DNA from 3 places in the Streptomyces sp. NBC_00287 genome. Region 1 is predicted to be linked to each of the others. Evidence: riboswitches for the same ligand, from Rfam matches in the RefSeq annotation. Region 1 holds a riboswitch; each other region holds the start of a gene.
What was found. Region 1 has a riboswitch for cyclic di-AMP ahead of OHT76_RS36490 (LysM peptidoglycan-binding domain-containing M23 family metallopeptidase). Riboswitches for the same ligand answer to the same signal wherever they lie in the genome.
Positions count from the first base shown of each region.

Region 1 (7,650 bases):
GTGCGTGGCCAAGGCGCTTTCCGGCGGCTATGTGCCGGTCGGCGCCACTCTGGGCAAGGACTGGATCTTCAAGAAGGTCTACTCGTCGATGGACCGGGTGCTGGTGCACTCGGCGAGCTTCGGGTCCAACGCGCAGGCCATGGCGGCCGGGCTCGCCGTGCTGGCGGTCATGGAGAACGAGCAGATCGTCGCGAACGCCCGCGCCACCGGCGAGCTGCTGAAGTCCCGGCTCGCCGCACTGGTCGACAAGTACGAGCTGCTCGCCGACGTACGCGGCCGGGGCCTGATGATCGGCATCGAGTTCGGCAGGCCCTCCTCGCTGAAACTGCGCAGCCGGTGGGCCATGCTCCAGGCGGCCCGCAAGGGTCTGTTCGCGCAGATGGTCGTCGTACCCCTGCTTCAGAGGCACCGGATCCTCACCCAGGTCTCGGGCGACCATCTGGAGGTGATCAAGCTGATTCCGCCGCTGATCGTCGGGGAGCGGGAGGTGGAGCGGTTCGTCGAGGCCTTCACCGAGGTGATGGACGACGCGCACAGCGGGGGCGGGCTGATGTGGGACTTCGGGAAGACGCTGGTGAAGCAGGCCGTCGCCAACCGATAGCGCCTTGCCTCTGGCCGTATTGCCTCTGAGGCAAGAAATTTGCCGCAGAGGCAAACCTTCGGCTGAATGGAGAGCATGAGCTCTCCCGAGACCGGGCCGGTCGACGACCTGCCCCTGGTGGCGCCGCAGCTCCGTGCCCTGCGACGCCGGGCCGCCCTCACCCTGGAGGCCGCGGCCCGCTCCGCCGGTCTGTCGCCGGCCGCGCCTGACGGAGCGGAAACCAGTCGTATCGCTCCGTGACGCACCTGATACGCTCGGTGGCCCATTGGGGGTGACAGCCAAGTCCCCAATGATCCGAGTGAGTCCCGTACTTGCTCCGGCGGCCGGAAGGGTCGTCGTCGGACAGGATGACCTGTCAAACTCCCCGGAGTGATCCAGGGGAGAATCTCCCGGCTCAGTCGGGAGAGAACTTCAAGGTACGACCGTCTCGGAGCCGATGAGACAGTTGCCGACGGGGACGCGGCGCGCAGGCGCTGCCCGTCCGCGTCCCGTCCGGCACCGGGCGACAGCGCCCACTTCGACTCGCTCACCCCGCACCGCATCGCCGCCCTCGACGCGGACGGGGTCGAGCTCCTGTTCGTCCACACCCTGCTGCAGAGCCCCACGGCCGCACTGTGCCTGGGCCCGACCCCTGGAGAGCTGCCATGAGCGACATGGAGGAGAAGTTCCCGCGCGCCCTGTGGGTTCGGCTGATCATCTACCTGGCGGTGGGACACGCCTTCGCCGCGTTCATCTACCTGCTGTTCGAGCTCGGCGCCAAGCAGTAGCCGCTGGGCTCAGTCGAGCAGCCGGTCCCGCAGCCGCTCGCGGATCTCGGGGGTGAGCCCCAGCGCCTGCTCCAGGTAGGTGTCGACGTTGCCCCAGGTCGCCTCGATGGTGTCGAAGGCCGCCGTGAGGTACTCGGCGCGCGCGTCGAACAGAGGGCTGAGCAGCTCCATGACCTCGGGGGTGTAGGTGTTGTTGCGCTGCACCTTGTAGCGACGGTGCTTGGCGTTCGACTCCAGGTAGTCGGCGAGGATCGCCTCGCGCTCGACGCCCAGGGCGAGCAGCGTCACCGCGATGGACAGGCCGGCCCGGTCCTTGCCGGCCGCGCAGTGCATCAGGGCCGGGACGCTGTCCTCGGCGAGGGAGTGCAGCACCTGGGAGTGCTCGGCGGTGCGCTCCTTGACGATCGTGCGATATGACTCGATCATCCGGTTCGCGGCTTTGCCGTCGTCCAGGATCTCCCGCAGCTGCTCGATCTCGCCGTCGCGGACCATCTTCCAGAACTCGGCGCCGTCCGCGGGGTCGGTCAGCGGGAGGTTCACATTCCGGACACCCGGCAGCTCGACGTCGGGGCCCTCCAGCTTCTGGTCCGCTGCGTTGCGGAAGTCGAAGATCGTGTGCAGGCCGAGGGAGTCGAGGAACGCCGCGTCCTGTTCGGTCGCGTGCGCGAGGTGGCCGCTGCGGAACAGCACTCCGTGCCGCACCCGCCGTCCGTCCGTGGTCGGCAGCCCGCCCACATCACGGAAGTTGCGCACTGCGGCCAGCTCGGGCTCGGTCGACGGGACCTGCTGCGTCACTTGGGCTCCTCCCACCGGATCCCGCCGACTCGGCTCGCCGACGGGCACGCCTCGACGATACGACATGAGTACTGGCCGGCCATTGAATGAGGCAAAACGGGCGAACAACGTTGAAACCCTGCTGATTCATCGCGGGTTTACTGGTCGACCTTGATGTGACACTTCGCCGCCTGCGTCGCTTCTGAGTGTTCTGTCCGAATTGCAGCCTTCATTCCAACTCGCTCTGGAATAAAGGAGTGTGGAGCATCGTCACGTGAGCAGCGTCATATTCGTGACCGAGCGTCGCCCGTCATGTTCACGTAATTCAGGCGGTTTTCAAGGGCATTTGCCGGAACCGGGCATGCCTTAATGCACAGAAAGTGACTGGGAATTCTCACAAGGGATCAAGAGGTATGCCTTCGGGTGGAACCTTCTGCTTGTCCCTTTGCGTCTTGGTCGCTTACGTTCGCCACCAATCCGAGCGGACGCCGAATCCTGCCACTGCTCGGAATCCGCACACACTCACCCGTACATGGCAGGAGCGGGGGACCCACAGGCACCACCGCCTGGTCCGGTCTCCGGAACAGGCTTGGGGTCAAGTCGCGCCCAGCGCGCGGCCGGACATCTCCAGTCCGAACCCGACAGCTCACCTCGTAGGCGCCGGAGAGGAATTCGCCATGCCCGCGAAGGGTAAGCACCGCCGTCCCAAGACCTTGCGCTTCACCCGCTCGATCGCCGTCGCCGGAACCGGTGGCGCCGCGCTCGCCCTCCCGTTCCTGGGAGCCACCGGCGCCCACGCGGCCCCGTCGCAGTCCGTTTCGGAAAAGGCCGTTCAGTCGGTCCAGTCGGCTCAGACCGCGGACAAGAAGGCGGCCGAGAAGAAGGCCACCAAGAAGAAGGCAGTCGCGAAGACGTACACGGTGCGGTCGGGGGACTACCTTTCGAAGATCGCGAACGAGCAGAACGTCAGCGGTGGCTGGGAGAAGCTCTACCAGGACAACCGTGAGGCCGTCGGCGACGACCCGGCGCTGATCCACCCCGGCCTGAAGTTGTCGATCGGCAAGAAGGCCGCGACGACGGACACCGCCGAGAAGCCGGCTGCCAAGTCCTCCGCGAAGTCCTCTTCGAACTCCGCCAAGTCATCGGAGGCTTCGCAGTCCGCCGAGTCCAAGGCGACCACCACCACGCAGGCCGCCCAGTCCTCCGCCAGTGGCTTCACCGCTCCGGTCTCCGGCTCCGGCGTCGGCACCGCTTACAAGGTCGCGGGCAGCATGTGGTCCAGCGGCTACCACACCGGCGTCGACTTCGTCGTCCCGAGCGGTACCTCCCTGAAGGCCGTGGGCGCGGGCACCGTCGTCTCGGCCGGCTGGGCGGGCGCGTACGGCAACCAGGTCGTCATCCAGCTCGCCGACGGCCACTATGCGCAGTACGCCCACCTGTCCTCGCTGTCCGTCTCCAGCGGTCAGTCGGTGACGGCGGGCCAGCAGGTCGGTCTCTCCGGTTCGACCGGCAACTCGACCGGCCCGCACCTGCACTTCGAGATCCGCACCACGCCGGACTACGGCTCGGACGTCGACCCGGTCGCCTACCTCAGCTCCAAGGGCGTCTCCGTCGGCTGACGGACGTATCGCTGAAGAACCACCTGCCTGACACGCCTCCGAAGGCCGGACCCCCGATCCCCGGGTCCGGCCTTCGGTGTTGTCCGGCCCTCCGAGGGGTAAGCGCTTTCTGTCGCTGATCACCCGAAGGAGCCGTGTCCCATGACGACCACACGTAGAGCATTCGGTGCCCTGGCCGCCGGAGCCGCCCTGGCGGCCCTCGCCCCGGCGGCCGCGAGCGCGTCGCCCCGCCACCGCCGCCTCCTCGCCCGCGACGACTTCCACCATGGCCTCCGTCAATGGGCCGTGGAACTGGAGAAGGGCGGCAGTGTCACCGCCGCCCGCGGCACCCTGGAGGTCGACGTGCCCGCGGGGGCGACGATCTGGTTCCGGGAGCGGTTCGAAGGCCCGTACGTCCTGGAGTACACCGCCACACCCGTCTCCGAGGGCGGGGTCAACGACCGGGTCTCCGACCTCAACAACTTCTGGAACGCCGTCGACGTCCGTTCCCCCGACGACCTCTTCGCCACACCGAGGGGCGGGGCGCTGGCCGAGTACGACTACCTCAAGACGTACTACTCCGGCTACGGCGCCAACTACAACACCACGACGCGGCTGCGCCGGTACGTCGGCGAGGCCGGGGTGCGTCCGCTGCTCTACGACTACACCGAGCCGCTGCTGGTGCCGAACGAGCCGAACCGGGTCCGGATCGTCTCCGACGGCCCGACCGTCCAGTGGTGGAACAACGGGCGGCTCGTCTTCGACTACACCGACCCCGAGCCGTACACGGGCGGGCACTTCGCCTTCCGTACCACCTGGAGTCATTTCCGGATCACTGACTTCCGGGTGCGGCGATTGACTCCGTCTGGCGATTGACGCCTCAACAGCCCTGATCCGAGGTCTATTCCGGAATTGGTGAAGGCTTTAGGAGTGGCTTATCTCACCGCCCGTCAACCCCTGCCTACGGTCGCGTAGGTCACATTCGAAGGTGAATCATGAGCCGATGTGGCAGACGATTCGAAGAGTGACAACAGAGCAGTGATCGGGTCGTACGTGGCGGTGGGGGACAGCTTCACCGAGGGCGTCGGTGACCCCGGCCCGGACGGGGCGTTCGTCGGCTGGGCCGACCGGTTCGCGGTGCTGCTCGCGGACCGCCGGCCCGAGGGCGACTTCAGTTATACGAACCTGGCTGTACGCGGCAAGCTGCTGGACCAGATCGTGGCGGACCAACTGCCGAGGGCCCTTGAACTCGCCCCGGACCTGGTCTCGTTCTGCGCCGGCGGCAACGACATCATCCGGCCCGGCACCGATCCCGACGAAGTCGCCGAGCGCTTCGAGCGGGCCATCGCCCGGCTCACCGAGTCCGTCGGCACCGTCATGGTGACGACCGGCTTCGACACCCGTGGTGTGCCGGTGCTGAAGCATCTGCGCGGCAAGATCGCCACGTACAACCTCCATGTGCGGGCCATTGCCGACCGGTACGGCTGCCCGGTGCTCGACCTGTGGTCCCTCAAGACCGTGCAGGACCGGCGCGCCTGGGACGACGACCGGCTGCATCTCTCTCCCGAGGGGCACACGCGCGTGGCGCTGCGCGCGGGCCAGGTCCTCGGCATGGAGGTGCCGGCCGACCCGGACCAGCCATGGCCACCGCTGCCGCCGCGCGGCACGTTGGAGGTTCGGCGGGACGATGTGCACTGGGCGCGCGAGTATCTGGTGCCGTGGATCGGGCGGCGGCTGCGTGGGGAGTCGTCGGGGGACCATGTGACGGCCAAGGGCAGCTTGTCGCCGGACGACATCAAGATGCGGATCGAGTCGGCGGTGTGAGGGTGCGTGGAGCGTGGGTGTGGCTCTGTCGGTAAAGGCGGCGGCCTGAGGTTCCCCGCTGCCGCGTCCGGCGTGCTCGACCAGTGAGGTGACCGCGGGGGAGTGGTGCACGCGTGCGTGCGGGGCCCGGTGCTGGGATGGGCGCGAACCGTCCCCGACGTCCGGAAGGTCGGCACCGTATGTCCGCACCGCTGCCCCGCACCACCGCCACGCTCGCCGTCGCCCTCCTCGCCCTCGGCCTGCCGGTCCTCGCCGCCGCTCCGGCGACCGCGCTGACCGCATCCGCCGCCCCGGTCGTACGCAACGCGCCGGCACCGTCGACCGTCACCGTGACCGGTGTCGGCTCCGCGACCGCCGCCCCCGATCTGGCGCTCGTCAGCGTCGGCGTGGAGGCCGTCGGCAAGACCGCGCAGGCCGCGCAGGTCGCCCAGAGCAAGGCCGCGAACGCCCTGCTGGCCGCGGTGCGTGAGCGCGGCGTGGCCGAGCAGGATGTCCGTACCGAGGGGCTGTCCCTCACGCCCGTGTACAAGTACCAGGACGGCAACTCCACGCTGACCGGGTATCAGGCCGCGCAGAACTTCACGCTCAAGGTCCGCACGGTCGCCCGGACGGGCGAGATCCTCCAGTCCGTCACGGACGCCACGGGCGACGCGGGCCGTATCCACGGGGTCGTCTTCGATGTCGCCGACCGCACCGAACTACGGGCACGCGCGCGTGAGGCCGCGCACAAGGACGCGCATGCGAAAGCACTCCAGTACGCCCGGCTGAGCGGACGGCACCTGGGCCGACTGATCTCGCTCACCGAGGGCGCGTCCGGTGGCCCTTCCCCGGTCCCGGCTCCCGCGGACGTCGCGGGCGGCGGGGCGGGCGTGCCGATCGCGCCGGGTGAGATCCAGGACGACGTCAGGGTTACGGCCGTGTACGAACTGGTCTGATCCTCGGGCGGCGGCTCAGCGGGCCGACGCGGTCAACGCCCCGCGCTGCACTCCCAGTTCGCGCGCCAGTGCCTCGTCGGCCCACTCCTGGGCACGCGCGTGTGACAGTGCGCCCGGGTAGGACGTCAGCTGGACGGCGAGGCCGTCGAGCAGCGCCGTCAGGCGCAGGGCGGCGCCCTGAGGGTCGGGGCAGTGGAACTCGCCCGCGGCAACCCCTTCGGCGATGACCTCGGCGATGGCCGCCTTCCACTCCGTGTCGAGGGCCTGGGTGACCTCGCGCAGCGCGGGTTCGCGCAGCGCCGCCGCCCAGCCCTCGATCCACAGCCGCCAGCCCTTGGCCTGGCCGGTGGGCGCGTACCAGCGCACGGCGGTGCGCAGTCGGCGCAGCGCGGTCGTGCGGCGGCCGAGCAGCTTGCGCAGATGGGCGAGGTCGTCCTCGGCGGCGTGGGCGAAGGCGGCTGCGACCAGCTTCTCCTTGGTGGAGAAGTGGTAGAGCACCAGGGCGTTGCTCACGCCGAGCGCCGAGGCCACGTCGGCGATCCTGACCGCCGCTACGCCCCGCGCCTCGATCTGCTCGATGGCGGCCCGCAGCAACTCCTCACGCCGCTCCGCCACACTCAACCGCACCCTCGCCACGCGGCTCACCCTACCGTCGGGGGTGGAGTCGCCTTGGGGGGCACGGGGTCAGCGGCCACCGGTCGGCGGGTGACAGCCAGCGCTCGGGCGAGCGCGTCCCGGGTTCGCGCCGATCGGCGGGACGGGTTCATCGGTGGCGGCCGGGCGGCTCAACTCCCGTCCTTCGGGCAGGCCCTTCCTGGTCTCGCGCCGATCGGCGGGACGGGTTCATCGGTGGCGGCCGGGCGGCTCAACCTCGGCCCTCTGGCCAGCCTTCCCGGGTTCGCGCCGATCGGTGGCACGCGCTCACCTGTGGCGGCGGGGCGGCTCAACTCCATGCTCGGGCCAGCCCCTCCCCGGTTCGCGCCGACCGGCAGCACGCGCTCACCGGTATCGCCCGTACCGCTCCGCGATCACCGGCAGCTGGTCCGCGGCGATGGCGTGGGCTGCCGCGCGTGGGGTCGTTCCGTCGGTTTCCGCGCGGGTCAGCATGCGGTCGGTCAGGGCCCGCATCGAGTGGCGCGTGTGGGTGAAGG
Region 1 is NZ_CP108053.1:8,051,930-8,059,579, forward strand. Features, by position in the region: gene OHT76_RS36470 (aspartate aminotransferase family protein) at 1-601, shown strand, start outside; partial or broken gene OHT76_RS36475 (XRE family transcriptional regulator) at 677-1,249, shown strand; gene OHT76_RS36480 (DUF6126 family protein) at 1,246-1,368, shown strand; gene OHT76_RS36485 (tyrosine-protein phosphatase) at 1,378-2,163, opposite strand; cyclic di-AMP (ydaO/yuaA leader) riboswitch at 2,652-2,815, shown strand; gene OHT76_RS36490 (LysM peptidoglycan-binding domain-containing M23 family metallopeptidase) at 2,820-3,761, shown strand; gene OHT76_RS36495 (DUF6250 domain-containing protein) at 3,903-4,616, shown strand; gene OHT76_RS36500 (SGNH/GDSL hydrolase family protein) at 4,779-5,564, shown strand; gene OHT76_RS36505 (SIMPL domain-containing protein) at 5,744-6,499, shown strand; gene OHT76_RS36510 (TetR/AcrR family transcriptional regulator) at 6,515-7,135, opposite strand; gene OHT76_RS36515 (Glu/Leu/Phe/Val dehydrogenase dimerization domain-containing protein) at 7,499-7,650, opposite strand, start outside.

Region 2 (7,650 bases), 2.3 Mb from region 1:
AGGACTTGGGCGGGAAGCGCTTGGGGTCGAGGTCCAGGTCACGGCAGACCAGGGCCATCAGGCGCTTGGAGTCGGCGGCGTCGTAGATCGAGAAGGACGAGGTGAAGCCGAGCTTCTTCGACTCGCGCCTGAGGATCCGCACGCAGGCGCTGTGGAAGGTCATCACCCACATCGCGTTCGCGCGCGGGCCGACGAGCTGCTCGACGCGCTCCTTCATCTCGCCCGCGGCCTTGTTGGTGAAGGTGATCGCGAGGATCTGCCCGGGGTGCACATTCCGCTCGGCGAGCAGATAGGCGATGCGGTGCGTGAGCACGCGCGTCTTGCCGGAGCCGGCGCCGGCCACGATGAGCAACGGGGTGTCGGAGTGCACGACGGCCGCGCGCTGGTTCTCGTTCAGCCCCTCGATCAGCGCGGCCGCGTCGATGGCCGGGCGCGGGGCGCCGTCCCGGTAGTAGGCGTCCCGGTCCGGCGGCACGTCGAACTTCCCACCGAACAGATCGTCCGGAACCGGCTCCGGGGCGTGCTCGTCCTCGGGCGGCGGCGGGGCTTCTTCCTCGTGCCCACGAGGGGTCTGGAGGTCCGCCAGGAAGCTGTCGTCAAAGAGGCTGCTCATCGCTCTCCGAGTCTAGGGCTCCCCACTGACACCCCGCCGCCGCCCTTGGGAACATCCCCCGATTCAGAAGCCGAGGATCTTCCAGACCTGGCCGCCGGGTGTCTTCTTGCCCTCCATGACCGTGCCGTCACGGTCCGCGACCGACCAGGCCGAGACATAGACCTTTCCGTCGTACGGGTCGACGGTCACGCCCGCCGGGAACGGGACCTTCACGTTCGTCCGCTTGCCGCCGGAGACCTTGGTCACAACGCCGTTGAAGAGCTGGCTGACGTACAGGTCGCCGCTGCCGTTGACGGCGAGGCCGCTGATCGGGCCGAAGCCGGACTTCCAGCCGAGGATCTTGCCGGTCCAGGGGTCGACGCGCCACACGCGCGCGGTGGGCTTCTCGGTGAGGCCGTTCAGCTCGCCGACGTAGAGCTTGCCGTCGTGGCCGAGCGCCAGGGACGTGGGGACGGACTCGCGCCCGTTGTGGTCCGGGAAGACGGTGAAGGGGCGGGCCTTGCCGGACTTCGAGATCTCAACCAGGTCGTTCCCGGCCGCGTCCGCGACGATCTTCCGACCGTCCGGCAGCGCGAGGACGGCGTACGGGTTGGATTCCAGGTTGGCCTTGTGCGGGTTGTACTTCAGCTCTACGGCGGACACGTCGGCGGCGATCTTCGCCTTGCCGTGGTTGACGCGCAGCAGCTTGCCGAGAGTGTTCCAGGGCGGCGTCGTGGGCACCCCGGCCTCCGGCGGGACGAAGGTCTCCACGGCCCAGACCTCTCCGTACAGGGCGGAGACACCGTCGACGCCGGTGGCGAAGCCGCCGTCCGGGGCGGCGCCCGAGGGCAGCCCCTTCACCACCCTGTGATGCTTCCACGCGCCCCCGTCCCAGTAGATCTTGGTGATGGCGGAGGTGAGACCGACGCAGGTCTCCCCCTCGGGCCCCTGTCCGATGCACTTCTTGCCGCCCCGGCCGGCCTCGGCGACATACAGCCGCCCCTGGTCGTACGAGAGCTGGCGTGGATTGTCGAGTCCGCTCGCGATCACGCGGACGACCGGGCGGCTTTCCCCTCCCCCGCTCGCCCCGGCGGGCGCGATGCCCGCGGTGGCGGCTAGCGCGACGCCTGTGGCGACGACGAGTGATGTGCGCTTCCTCATGCCCGTACCCCCTACTCACCCACCGCGGCTCACACGACCACGGCTGGCTGGAAGCTAGCGCCCGGAAGCGGGCGGACGATGTCACTCCGGAGAAAATACGTACAAGTCGGCGCAGATCCGTCCGGATTGACCACGCCCAGCGACGCCCTGACCTAAGGTCACGAAAATGTATCGGGCATATCACCCATCAACCTTCACAGGGGCCACACCAGTTGGCTACCGTGCCGGACAGGCCGTACGACCCCCACCGGCGAACCTCGCCGGGCCGCGCGGCCTCCGCCGAGTCCGCTGCCCGCCCACGGCAGCCGGAGCCGGGGACCCACCGACATTGGGGTGAATCGACCCGACTCCCTTACGGGAAAAGGGTCGTAGGGCAACCCTTCCTAACCACCCGCCCGAACCCGACAGCTAACTCGGTAGGCGGACCATTGGAAGGAGTCGCCTCCCTTGGCGTCGCACCGCAAGTCGCGTCCCGCGGGTACGCGCGTAGCAGGCATACGGACCCCCGCCCTGGCCACGGCCGCGCTCACCTCCGTGGCCCTGCTGTCCCAGACGGCCAACGCCACCCCGTCCACGGACGACAAGCCCAGCCTCGAAGAGGTCGAGAAGAAGGTCGACGACCTCTACCGCCAGGCGGAGACGGCGACCGAGAAGTACAACGCCGCCAAGGAGAAGACCGCCAAGCAGCGCAAGCAGGTCGACACCCTCCTCGACGACGTCGCCAAGCGCACCCAGAAGCTCAACGACGCGCGGGAGGAACTTGGTTCCTTCGCCGCCGCGCAGTACCGGACCGGCGCCGCCGCCCCCGACACCGCGACGTTCCTGCTCGCCGACACCCCGCAGGACTACTTCGACCAGAGCCAGCTGATGAGCCGGATGACCGGCCGTCAGAAGGAAGCGGTCGACGACTACGTCACGCAGCAGTCGGCGACGATGAAGAAGCGCAAGGAGGCCACCGAGAGCCTCCAGACGCTCAATGAGTCGCAGACCGATCTGAAGACCGCCAAGACCACGGTCCAGAAGAAGCTCGCCGACGCGCGGGAGCTGCTCTCCGAGCTGACGGCGGAAGAGAAGGCGCGGCTCGCCGAGATCGAGCGCAAGCGCCAGGAGGAGGCCGCGCGCAAGGCGGCCGAGCTGGCCGAGCAGCAGGCGGAGGAGGAGCAGCGCCGCCAGGAGGCCGCGGAGGCGGCGGCACAGCAGCAGGAGAGCAGCTCTTCCGACTCTTCGACTTCGGGCAGCAGCGCATCCGAGTCCACAACGGACTCCTCCTACGCCGCGAAGGCCGAGAAGGCGCTCGCGTTCGCCCGCGCGCAGATCGGCAAGCCGTACGTCTGGGGTGCCACAGGACCCGACTCCTACGACTGCTCCGGCCTCACCCAGGGCGCCTGGAACGCCGCCGGCATCTCCCTCCCCCGCACCACCTACGACCAGGTCAACGCCGGCACCACGGTCCCCGTCTCCAGCGCCCAGCCCGGCGACCTCGTCTTCTTCTACGACGACGTCACCCACGTAGGCATCTACATCGGCAACGGCATGATGATCCACGCCCCGAAGCCCGGCACCTACGTCCGCGAGGAGTCGATCTTCTACGACGGCGAGGGCTCGATCCACAGCGTGGTACGGCCGGCCTGAGACAGCGAGGCACGCGCGCGGGGGTGATTCGACGCCCGGTTTCCTCACCCACGCGCGCGTGCCCCCTCGTAACCCGCGCCCCGCTCCTTAGCATCGGCGCATGTCCGGCACCTCTGCGCTTCGCTCACTTCGCGCCTGGTGGGCGCTGCGTCCTCCGGCGGCCGGGGCGGCGGTGATGGCGACCGGCACGGTGTCGGTCGGTCTGCACCTCACCGGGTACGAGGTCCTCTCCCTCATCGCCCTGATCGTGGCCTGCCTGGCCTGGCTGGGACTCGCCGCGGACTTCGTCGTACGACTGGTGCGGCAGCCGGAGCGCTGGCGGCAGGAGGCCGGCACCCCCGCCGCGCTCACCGCCGTCGCGGCGACGACCGTGCTCGGCACCCGCTTCTCCGCCGAGGACTGGCAGCCCCTGGCCGCGGCCCTGCTGGCGCTGGCCGCCCTGCTGTGGCCGGGCCTGCTCTACGTCGTCGTACGCCACTGGCACCGCCGTATGCCCGGCGCGGTGTTCCTGGGCTGCGTGGCCACGCAGGGCCTCGCCGTACTCGGCGCCACGCTCGCCGCGGCGGAGTCGACGGCCTGGCTCGCGCACGCGGCCCTGGTGCTGTTCTGGCTCGGTCTCGTCCTCTACGTCGTCGCCCTCACCCGCTTCGATCTGCGCCAGGTGCTCGAGGGCGCCGGGGACCAGTGGGTCGCGGGCGGTGCGATGGCCATCTCCGCGCTCGCCGGGTCCAAGCTGATCGCCGCCGACAGCGCGCGCCTGTACCTGTGGAACAACGACGCCGACGACGTCCTGCGCAAGGTCACCGTCGCCCTGTTGGTGCTCGACCTGGCCTGGTACGCCGCACTCCTCGTGGCCGAGGTGATCCGGCCGCGGACCCGCTACGACGTCCGCCGCTGGGCGACCGTGTTCTCGCTGGGCATGACCGCGGCGGCGACCCTGTCGGTCGCCGCCGCGGTGGACGTCTCCTGGCTGGAAGGCCCCGGCGAGGTCCTGCTGTGGATCGCGGTCGCGGTCTGGTTGGCCGTCGCCGTGGGGGCGGTACGGGAGGAGCGGGCCTACGCCTCGGCCGCCGCGGCTGCCTCGGCCGAGGACGCCAGGCTCACGTCCACAGCACCGCGATGAAGATGTTCGCCGTGGTGAGCAGCCCCACAAGACCGAACAGGTTCTTGTCCACCTTCTCGTCGTCCCGCTTCACATAGACGAGCCCGAGGATCACGATCAGCAGGGCCAGCTTCACGCCGATCTTGAAGTTGTCGACCGTCTGGTCGTCCGCCTGGTTGAGCCCGACCAGGATCACCCCGGTGACCAGCATCGTCAGCGCGCCGTGCAGCATCGCCGGGACAAAGCGGGCGGTGCCCTGGCCCATCGCCTTCATCTGGGTGAGGAATCCGCCCAGGAGGGAGGCGATGCCGATGATGTGCAGGCCGACGAAGAGATGGATGAGTACGTCCATGAGGCCGGAGCCTAATCAGGGGCCCCCGGGACGCCCGACACCGGCCCGCCTTCCCCCGCCAACGGATCTTGCATATATGCGCTCCATAGCACCCCGTCACCGCCACTCGCCCCGAAACCACCACTTCGGTCATCGCACAGCGTGAAGGTGACCGCCCCATTCGCGGATCACGGTCACATACGGTCACCTGGCGATCCCCTGATGGCAGTTCCGCACAACGCGTTACCAAGCCGACACACCCCGGTTTAGCGTCCTCCACCAGGTGACCGGCTCCCCACCGCCGCCCGGGCCAGGGGCGGCAGTCGGACACCACCGCCGAGAAGGTCCGGCGGCGGCCTGCTCCCCCTGTGCGGGCCGCCGCCGGACGTGTAAGCCCGTACGACGCTCCCCCTGGCGGCCGTACGGACCGGGCGGGTCGTAGGAGTCGTGCGAAAGGACGTGCAGTCCACGTGGCAGCGCACCGCAAGCCCCGACAGCGCTCGGCCGGCGGCAACACCGTCCGTACGGCCGCCACGGTCGCCCTCGCGGGCGCGGCGACCGCGACCGGCTTCGACGGGACCGGGCACGCCGAGCCCGAACTGACACCGGCGCAGGTCAAGGCGAAGGTGGACCGGCTGTACCAGGAGGCGGAGGCCGCCACCGACAAGTACAACGGCGCGAAGGAGAAGGCGGACTCGGCCGAGGCGCGGCTGAAGTCACTGCGGGACGAGGCGGCGCGCAAGACGGAGAAGCTCAACTCGGCGCGGGACTCGCTCGGTTCGATGGCCGCGGCCCAGTACCGCGACGGCGGTCTCGACCCCGCCGTACAGCTCGTCCTCTCCGACGATCCCGAGCGGTATCTGGACGGCGCCGAGTTCGCCGAGCGGGTCGGCACCCGGCAGGCCGCCTCCGTCGCCGATGTGCGCAAACAGCTCCGGGAGATCGAGCAGTTGCGCGGGGCCGCGCACATCGAGCTCGCCTCGCTCAAGTCACGCCAGGCGGAGCTGAAGCGGCACAAGCAGACGATCACCGGCAAGCTGGACGCCGCGAACCGGCTGCTGTCCCGGCTGTCGGCCGAGGAGCGCGCGGAGTTCGACGGGGGCGCCGATCGTGCCTCCCGGTCGGTCTCGGGCGCGCGAGAAGGGCTCGCGGCCCCCGGAACGGCCACGACGCGGGCCCCCAACTCCCGTGCCGCGGACGCCGTCGCCTACGCCTACCAGAAGCTCGGCAGCCCCTATGTGTGGGGCGCGACCGGCCCGGACGCCTTCGACTGCTCGGGGCTCACCCAGGCCGCCTACCGCGCCGCGGGCGTCTCGCTGCCCCGCACGACCTACTCCCAGATCGACTCCGGCCGCCGTGTCGCCCGCTCCGAACTCCTCCCGGGCGACCTGGTGTTCTTCTACTCCGGCATCAGCCATGTCGGCATCTACGTCGGCAACGGCCAGATGATCCACGCCCCGAACCCGTCCGCCCCCGTACGGCTGGCGCCGCTCACCGAGATGCCGTTCGCGGGGGCGACTCGGGTGGTGTGAGAGGCACCGGCCTCACACCAGTCGCCGAGCCGTCGCCCACCGAGTCAGCTCGTGCCGGTTCGACAACTGCAACTTCCGCAGTACCGCAGAGACATGGGACTCGACCGTCTTCACCGAGATGAACAGCTGCTTGGCGATCTCCTTGTAGGCATAGCCACGGGCGATGAGGCGCAGCACCTCGCGCTCGCGCTGGGTGAGCCGGTCCATGTCCTCGTCGACCGGAGGGGCGTCCGTGGAGGCGAAGGCGTCCAGGACGAAGCCGGCCAGACGCGGCGAGAAGACCGCGTCGCCCTCCTGGACCCGGAAGATGGAGTCGACCAGGTCGGTGCCGGTGATCGTCTTGGTCACATAGCCACGCGCGCCCCCGCGGATCACCCCGATCACATCCTCCGCGGCGTCCGAGACGGACAGCGCGAGGAAGCGGACCGGCTCTTCGGCGTCGGCCATCAACGGGGCGCAGCGGCGCAGCACTTCGACCCCGCCGCCGCCCGGCAGATGCACATCGAGCAGCACGACCTCGGGCCGGGTCGCGGTGATGACCGTGACCGCCTGGTCGACGTCCGCGGCCTCGCCGACGACCTCGACGCCGGTCTGCTCGGTCTGGCCGATCTCGGCCTGAACTCCCGTACGGAACATGCGGTGGTCGTCGACGAGGACCACACGCACCCGGCGCTCACCCGCGCTGCCGGTGGCCTCCGCCGTACCGCTTGCCTCGTCGCTCATGACGTCTTCTCCGCCCTCTCCATCTCCAGTTCGACCTCCGTGCCGCCGTCGGGCACCGCGCGCAGCCGCGCCGTGCCGCCGTTGCGCTCCATACGGCCGATGATCGATTCTCTGACGCCCATGCGGTCGGCGGGTATCGAGTCGAGATCGAAGCCGGGCCCGCGGTCCCGAACGGACACGAAGACCCTCTTCCCCTCGACCTCGGCGTAGACCTGCACGGCGCCGCCCTCGCCACCGTACTTGGCGGCGTTCACCATCGCTTCGCGTGCCGCCTGCATCTGTGCGCCGATCTTCTCGTCGAGCGGGCAGTCGCCGACCACGACGACCTCTATGGGGACGCCGTGCTTGTCCTCCACCTCGGCGGCGTTGCGCCGGACCGCGTCGGCGAGGGTGTCGGGCTCGTCGGCCTCGTCCTTGCCGGTGCCCTCGGGCTTGTAGAGCCAGGTGCGCAGGTCGCGCTCCTGGGCGCGGGCAAGGCGGCGCACCTCGCCGGCGTTCTCCGCGTTGCGCTGGATCAGGGTCAGGGTGTGCAGCACCGAGTCATGGACATGAGCGGCGACCTCCGCACGCTCCTGGG
Region 2 is NZ_CP108053.1:5,761,681-5,769,330, reverse strand. Features, by position in the region: gene pcrA (DNA helicase PcrA) at 1-613, opposite strand, end outside; gene OHT76_RS26430 (ScyD/ScyE family protein) at 677-1,753, opposite strand; cyclic di-AMP (ydaO/yuaA leader) riboswitch at 2,021-2,193, shown strand; gene OHT76_RS26425 (C40 family peptidase) at 2,201-3,385, shown strand; gene OHT76_RS26420 (tellurite resistance/C4-dicarboxylate transporter family protein) at 3,486-4,508, shown strand; gene OHT76_RS26415 (hypothetical protein) at 4,486-4,839, opposite strand; gene OHT76_RS26410 (C40 family peptidase) at 5,289-6,350, shown strand; gene OHT76_RS26405 (response regulator transcription factor) at 6,363-7,073, opposite strand; gene OHT76_RS26400 (ATP-binding protein) at 7,070-7,650, opposite strand, start outside.
Region 2: linked by a shared signal. The riboswitch ahead of OHT76_RS26425 (C40 family peptidase) and the one ahead of OHT76_RS36490 (LysM peptidoglycan-binding domain-containing M23 family metallopeptidase) in region 1 are both predicted to bind cyclic di-AMP.

Region 3 (7,650 bases), 4.0 Mb from region 1:
CGCATGGCGGCGATCCGCTCCGCGCCGGGCGGATCGGCCACGACCCCGTCCCGCACGAGATGCCGCTCGGTCATCCGCACACACCCGACGTCGACGGACCGGGCGGCACGGACGTGCTCCTCACCGACGACGAACTCGGTGGATCCACCGCCGATGTCCACGACGAGATACGGCTTGGGGAGGTGGTCGTGCTCGGCCAGCTCCTTGGTCGCACCGGTGAAGGAGAACTCGGCCTCCTGATCCCCGCTGATCACCTCGGGCTCGACCCCGAGGATGTCGATGACCCCCCGCACGAAGTCATCGCGGTTCTCGGCGTCCCGAGAGGCGGAGGTGGCGACGAACCGCACCCGCTCCGCGCCATGCTCCTTGATGACCGCCGCATACTCCCGGCAAGCGGCAAAGGTCCGCTCCAACGCCTCGGGAGCAAGCCGCCCGGTACGGTCGACCCCCTGCCCGAGCCGCACGATGGTCATACGACGGTCCAGATCGACGAGTTCACCGGTCGCCGGGTCACAGTCGGCGACGAGCAGACGAATGGAGTTGGTACCGCAGTCGATGGCGGCAACGCGGGTCACTGGACGTCCTCCTGAACCCGCGTCACACAAGCGCCCTTGCGCCACCACTCCGGCAGCATCGCCAGCGCCTCGTCCCCCAGAGGGTTCACCCCCGGCCCCGCCGCCAGCGAGTGCGCCACCAGCACATGCAGACACTTCACCCGGTCCGGCATCCCCCCGGCGCTCGGGAAGCCCTTCAGCTCCTCGATCTCATCGCGGCGCCGGATGTAGTCCTCGTGCGCCGAGCGATACGCCGCGGCCAGCTCAGGATCCGTCTGCAACCGCTCGGTCATCTCCTTCATGACCCCCTCCGCCTCCAGCGTCCCGATGGCGGAGTTCGCCTTGGGGCACGTCAGGTAGTAGAGCGTCGGGAAGGGCGTACCGTCCGGCAGCCGGGGTGCCGTCTCGACCACATCCGGCTGGCCGCAGGGACAGCGGTGGGCGATCGCACGCAACCCACGCGGCGGCCGGCCGAGCTGCTGCTTGAAGGCCTCGACATCCGCGTCGGTCGGCTCGGTACGCGGAGTGGTGGGCGGGGGCGTTTCCATAACAGTCTTTCGTCTCTGTCTATCCAGCGCGATCTGTCTATCGCGGTCTGTCTATCGATCGGCGGCGTCGGACTTGTCGACCCCGTCCCAGACGTTCGCGTACCAGGGCCGGTCGGCCGCGCCCAGGTCGGTGCGCGCCTGCTTCGCCGCGTCGGGATCGACCACGATGAACCCGGTCTCCCCCGGCATCACATAGTGCAGCCGCTCCCGGATCCGCTGCTCCGCGTACGCGTCGTCCTGCCAGCGTGCCTTGAGATCGCGCAGTTCCTCCACCCGCTCCTGGGCCTGCTGCTTCTGCTGCTCCAGATCGGCGATCTCGGCGCGCTGGGCGACGTACTGCCTTATCGGATAGGCGAGGGCGACGACCAGGGAGCAGACGACGAGGGCGAGCAGGGCCGCGCGGCCGGTGAGCCGGGAGCGGCGGGCCTGTCGTTTGGTCTGGGAGCGGTAGACACGGGCCGCCGTCTGCTCACCGAGCAACCGGATCCTGGTCGCGGTGGAGAAACGGTCCCGGTCCTTGACGGCCATCGCTCACTCCCGTTCACACGCGCGTACGTCCCCGCACACGGTACGGGACCGGGTACGGGGACGTACGTACGACTGGCTAGGCCTTAGCCCTTACTGTGCCCGTGGTCCGCAGAGCGGACGTGCGGGAAGGCTCAGCCCTTGAAGCGCGGGAAGGCGCTGCGACCGGCGTACACCGCGGCGTCGTCGAGGATCTCCTCGATGCGCAGCAGCTGGTTGTACTTGGCGACGCGCTCGGAGCGGGCCGGGGCGCCGGTCTTGATCTGGCCGCAGTTGGTGGCGACGGCGAGGTCGGCGATGGTGACGTCCTCGGTCTCGCCGGAGCGGTGGGACATCATGCACTTGAAGCCGCTGCGCTGGGCGAGCTCCACGGCGTCCAGGGTCTCGGTGAGCGAACCGATCTGGTTCACCTTCACGAGCAGCGCGTTGGCGGCGCCGTCCTCGATGCCGCGGGCCAGGCGCTCCGGGTTGGTGACGAACAGGTCGTCGCCGACGAGCTGGACCTTGTCACCGAGCTTGTCGGTGATGGTCTTCCAGCCGGCCCAGTCGTCCTCGAACAGCGGGTCCTCGATGGACACGAGCGGGTACGCCTCGACGAGCTCGGCGTAGTACTCCGTCATCTCGGCGGCGGAGCGGTCCTTGCCCTCGAAGGAGTAGACGCCGTCCTTGTAGAACTCGGAGGCGGCGACGTCGAGCGCGAGGGCGATCTGCTCGCCGGGGGTGTAACCGGCTTCCTTGATGGCCTCGAGGATGAGGTCGAGGGCGGCGCGGTTGGAGTCCAGGTTCGGGGCGAAGCCGCCCTCGTCGCCCAGGCCGGTGGACAGGCCCTTCGTCTTCAGGACCTTCTTGAGGGTGTGGTAGACCTCGGTGCCCCAGCGCAGCGCCTCGGAGAAGGACTCCGCGCCGATCGGGGCGATCATGAACTCCTGGATGTCCACGTTGGAGTCGGCGTGCGAGCCGCCGTTCAGGATGTTCATCATCGGCACCGGCAGCAGGTGCGCGTTCGGGCCGCCCAGGTAGCGGAAGAGCGGGAGGTCGCTGGCCTCGGAGGCGGCGTGGGCGACGGCGAGCGAGACGCCGAGGATGGCGTTGGCGCCGAGGGAGCCCTTGTTGTCGGTGGCGTCCAGGTCGAACATCGCCTGGTCGATCAGGCGCTGCTCGGTGGCGTCGTAGCCGACCAGCTCCGGGCCGATCTGCTCGATGACGGCGAGGACGGCCTTCTCGACACCCTTGCCCTGGTAGCGGTTCGGGTCACCGTCGCGGAGCTCGATGGCCTCGAAGGCGCCGGTGGACGCGCCGGACGGAACGGCGGCACGACCCGTGCTGCCGTCGTCGAGGCCGACCTCGACCTCGACCGTGGGGTTGCCTCGGGAGTCCAGGATTTCCCGGGCTACGACGACGTCGATGGACGGCACGAGCATCTCCTTCATGGGATGTGACGCTGGAAGTGCGGGGCAGTGAGCCTTGCGACTAGAGCCTAACCGCCTGAGGGACATAGGCCAGCCGACCGACCGTCCCGTGGACAAGGACAGACGGTACCCATTGTTTCTCCACGGAACAAAGGGGCGGTGAACTACCGGAAAAGAAAACCCCGCTCCGGTGCGTACGGGGGAACACGCACCGGAGCGGGGAGCCCGTGGGGACGGGGGGTGACCCTCACGAGGCCTCCAGTATGGAGGACACCGATATGAGGGGCCTGTGGTTCGGCTACGGGATTACTTGAGGTGCAGCTGCTGACCGGGGTAGATCAGGTCGGCGTCCGCGACGATGTCCTTGTTCAGCTGGAAGAGCTTCTCCCAGCCGCCCTTGACGTCGTGCTCCTCGGCGATGGTGCTGAGGGTGTCACCCTTGACGACCTTGTACTCGCCGTCGCCCTTCTTGACCTTCTTGCCGGTCGGGGTGGTGACGGTCTTCTGCGTCTTCTGCGCCGGACGCTCGGTCGAACGCGAGGCGGACTGCTCCTCGGTCGAACGGGTCTCGGTGCTGCTCTCGGTGGAGCCGGTGGAGCTGGAGCCGCCGGTGTACGCGGCGCTCGACAGGCCGGTGCCGCAGTGCGGCCAGGCGCCCTTGCCCTGGCCGGCGAGGACCTTCTCGGCTATCTCGATCTGCTGGGCCTTGCTGGCCTGGTCGGCGGTGGAGGCGTACTGCGTGCCGCCGTACGCGGCCCAGGTGGAGGCGGAGAACTGCAGACCGCCGTAGTAGCCGTTGCCGGTGTTGATGGACCAGTTGCCGCCGGACTCGCACTGGGCGACGGTGTCCCACTCGGAGGCGGTGGCGGCGGAGGCGTTGCCGGCCGCCATCAGCGGGGCGGCGACAGCGGCGCCGGTGACGCCGGCGATGGCGATGGCGCGAGTGGCCTTGGACGGACGACGGTGCTTGCCCTTGCCGGAAAACAGCATGGATCGATCCCCTCACCGACGCCTGCGAGGTGAGCTGTCGGGTTCGGGCCGGTTGAGTTGCCCGGCCGCGGACCGTCGCCTTTCGGCTCCTGGTCGCGCGGCTTCACCCCAAGCCGGTGCCGTCTGTTGAGCTGCCTCAACTGCCGGTCCCGGCGCTTACCTTGGGTCCCCCGCTCCTGCCTACGGCGCATGACGCGACGACTGTTCCCGTACGGCCGCTGGCAGGATTCGGCGTTGCGGCAGCCGGGGCTCGTGTTGGCGAGCGGTCCTGACCGTAGACAGGCGATCCGCGGAATTTCAAAGACGATCAGGGCTTCTGAGACTCATCCCACACTTTCGCCAAACCGGACATTCAGCGCGAAGCGTGACGTGAACTACCGCTGCTTTTCGACCGGTTCGACCCCTACTTCAAGGGTCTGACCGGGAAGGATGAGGTCCGGGTCGGTACCGACGGTCGACTTGTTGGCGGCGTAGAGGCCGCGCCATCCGCCGTTCAGGTCAAGGGAGTCCGCGATGCCCACGAGACTGTCGCCGACGCGGACGACGTACGAGCCGTCGGCTTCTTCGGCACCCTCTTCGGCGGGTTCGCCGCGATGGCGGCCGGTGCCGGTGCCGTTTTCGGTGGTGGAGCCGGTGTCGGTGAGGGCGGAATCACCTTCGGTCTGACCGGAGTTGTCCGAGTTGTCCCGCCCTGGGGTGGCTGTGGGTTCGCTGTCGACTTCCTGAGAGGGGTCGCTCTCGGGGGATGTCGAGGGTTCCGCGGACTCCCCAGCCTCCGGGGAGTTGGAGGACTTGTCCGACTTAGCCGAGTTGGCCGTAGCCTCGGGCGAGGGGGAGGAATCGGACTTCGAGTCGGAGGAGTCGCCGTCGATGGAGTCCAGCAAACCGGATGAATCGGGTGAAGCGGAGGAGTCGGGTGAAGCGGAGGAGTCGGGTGAAGCGGGCTCATCGCTCGCCACGCCCGTGTCGATGTCGACCGAACCCGACTCGGCGTCAAGGCCGGAGAGCGGGCCGCAGGTCGGCCAGACGGCGAGACCCTGGTCGGCGAGGATGCGCTCGGCGACGGCTATCTGCTGGGAGCGGCTGGCCTGGTCCGCGCTGGCGGCGTACGTCGTGCCGCCGTACCGCTCCCAGTTCTCCTGGGTGACCTGGAGACCGCCGTAATAGCCGTTGCCGCTGTTCTCGCTCCAGGAGGCACCGCTCTCGCACTCCGCGACCCGGTCCCAGGTCGTGCCCTCGGCAGCGCTCGCGCCCGAGGCGCCGAGGAGCGGGATGGCGATGGCAGAGCCGGTCACTCCGGCCGCGACGATGAGAGCCGGGGCCTGGCGGGGGCGACGGTGACGACCGTTCCCGGAGAGCATGCGGGGGCCTTTCGAAGACGTCAGGGACCGGCGCGGTGCCGGTGACGCAAGGCGCCGCGCTGACGAGTGAACGTATCGCCAGACGATCACTTGTCACAAGTTAATGCCGCGCAGATCACGTGAAGATCACAGGCTTGAGGGCGTGTCACGTTTGACCTGACGATCCGTCGAACGCGGGCTCTGCGCGGGACGTTCAGGCACTCGGGGTGAACTCGACCGGAAGCGTGCGCAGTCCGCGCATGATGAGCCCGCCACGCCAGCGCAAATCATCCGGTTCCACCGCGAGTCGGAGATCCGGGAGGCGGGTGAGGAGGGTGGCCAGCGCGGTCTGACCCTCCAGACGGGCGAGCGGGGCGCCCAGGCAGTAGTGGATGCCATGGCCGTAGCCGAGGTGCTGGTTGTCGCGGCGGGAGAGGTCGAGCGTGTCGGGGTCGGCGAACCGCTCCGGGTCCCGGTCGGCGGCGGCGAGGACGACGAGGACCGGGTCGCCGGGGGCGATGTCCTGGCCGCCGATGGTGAGGGGCTGCGTGGCGAAGCGCCAGGTGGCCAGCTCCACGGGGCCGTCGTAGCGGAGGAGTTCCTCTACGCCGGTTTCGAGGAGGTCCGTCTCCTGTGCGGCGAGGGATTGCTGGAGGCGGGCCCTCTGATCGGGGTGGGTCAGCAGGGCAAATGTTCCATTACCGATCAAATTCACCGTGGTTTCAAAGCCGGCGAACAGAAGGATGAAGGCCATCGCCGCGGCCTCGTTCTCGGTGAGGTGCTCGCCGTGGTCGGAGGCGCGGATGAGCCCGGAGATGAGGTCCTCGCCGGGGGCGGGCTCGGCGGGCAGCGCCTCGCGCTTGCGGTGGATGAGCTCGGCGAGATAGCCGCGCATCTTCTTCACGGACCGGGCGACTCCGCCCCTGGGGCCGCCCTGGTGGCGGATCATCATGCCCGCCCAGTCCCGGAAGTCGTCCTGGTCCTCGCGGGGGACGCCGAGCAGATCGCAGATCGCGTAGATGGGGAGCGGGAAGGCGAACTCATGGATGAGGTCGGCGCTGCCGGTGTGCGCGAACTTGTCGATGAGCTGGTCGGTGAGCTCCTGCACGCGCGGCGCGAACTCGGCGACCCGGCGCGGCGTGAACGCCTTGCTGACGAGCCGTCGCAGCCGGGTGTGGTCCGGCGGGTCGATATTGAGCAGATGCGTCATCAGCTCGGCCTTGCGCTCACCGGGGATACCGGTCTTGCCCTTGGCGTGGGCGGGCTCGTCGTGATGTGCGGGGTTCTTGCTGAGCCGCTGGTCGGCCAGGGCCTGCTTGGCGTCGGCGTAACGGGTGACCAGCCAGGCCTCCACTCCGCTGGGGAGCGTGGTCCGGTGCACGGGGGCGTGCTCACGGAGCCAGGCGTAGGCGGGGTAGGGGTCGGCGGCGAACTCCCAGGTGAAGAGGTCGGGGGCCGGGGCGGGGGTGTTGGGGGCGGGGGTGGAGTGGTCGGTCACTCCTTGACGGTATCCGGCGGTGTCTCAAGGGTCTCTTCGAGTGCCGGGTCGTGGTGTCGGCCGAGGACCAGGTCGACGCCGATGCGGACGGCGCGTTCCGACGACAGTGCGGGGCCGGGGGCGGGGGGCCGCTTCGGGGCGGCCTCGGCGCGATGCCGCATCAGGGCGGCCACGATCTGTTCCTCCCCGAGGGCCGCCCGAAGCGCGGGGAGAACCTCGCCGGCGGAGGGCTTGCCGTTCTCGGCCGCCACGCCCAGCCAGTGCAGGGCCCGCGCGAGCAGAAGGAAACCCAGTAGCTCCGCGGGTTCGGGATTTCCGGCCTCCGCCGCCACCTGGATATAGGGGATGGCCTCGGTCAGCTCTCCCTGTTCAAGGAGGAGATACCGCCCGAGGGAGTCGGCCATGCTCGGCTCTCTCTCCGCGATCCTGCCCCACCAGCGCCGCGCCTCCGGGGCGTCGCCGGCCCAGGTCGACAGAACGGCCAGGATCGCATCGGCGCCGAGTTCGCCCGCCTCGGCCGCGATCCGCACGACGTCGCGAGCCGCCCGGGACACCTCGTCGCGCTCGGGCAGGTCATACTCCGCCGCCACGTGGGCCATGGTCCCCCAGAGGTGAGAGGTGAAGGGCGGCAGGCCGGGGCAACGGCTCGCGTCCGCGACGAGCGTCCCGCACGCCCGCCACGTGCCCTCTTCCGCACCGGGTACGAGCAGCCCGCTGACTCCGAGCCGGGGCCTGGTCGCCCACTCCAGGTCGTCCTGCGAGACGGGACCGTCCAGGCGTCTGTCC
Region 3 is NZ_CP108053.1:4,008,083-4,015,732, forward strand. Features, by position in the region: gene OHT76_RS18160 (Ppx/GppA phosphatase family protein) at 1-575, opposite strand, end outside; gene OHT76_RS18165 (DUF501 domain-containing protein) at 572-1,102, opposite strand; gene OHT76_RS18170 (FtsB family cell division protein) at 1,154-1,630, opposite strand; gene eno (phosphopyruvate hydratase) at 1,762-3,042, opposite strand; gene OHT76_RS18180 (transglycosylase family protein) at 3,343-4,026, opposite strand; cyclic di-AMP (ydaO/yuaA leader) riboswitch at 4,031-4,224, opposite strand; gene OHT76_RS18185 (transglycosylase family protein) at 4,401-5,387, opposite strand; gene OHT76_RS18190 (cytochrome P450 family protein) at 5,581-6,864, opposite strand; gene OHT76_RS18195 (hypothetical protein) at 6,861-7,650, opposite strand, start outside.
Region 3: linked by a shared signal. The riboswitch ahead of OHT76_RS18180 (transglycosylase family protein) and the one ahead of OHT76_RS36490 (LysM peptidoglycan-binding domain-containing M23 family metallopeptidase) in region 1 are both predicted to bind cyclic di-AMP.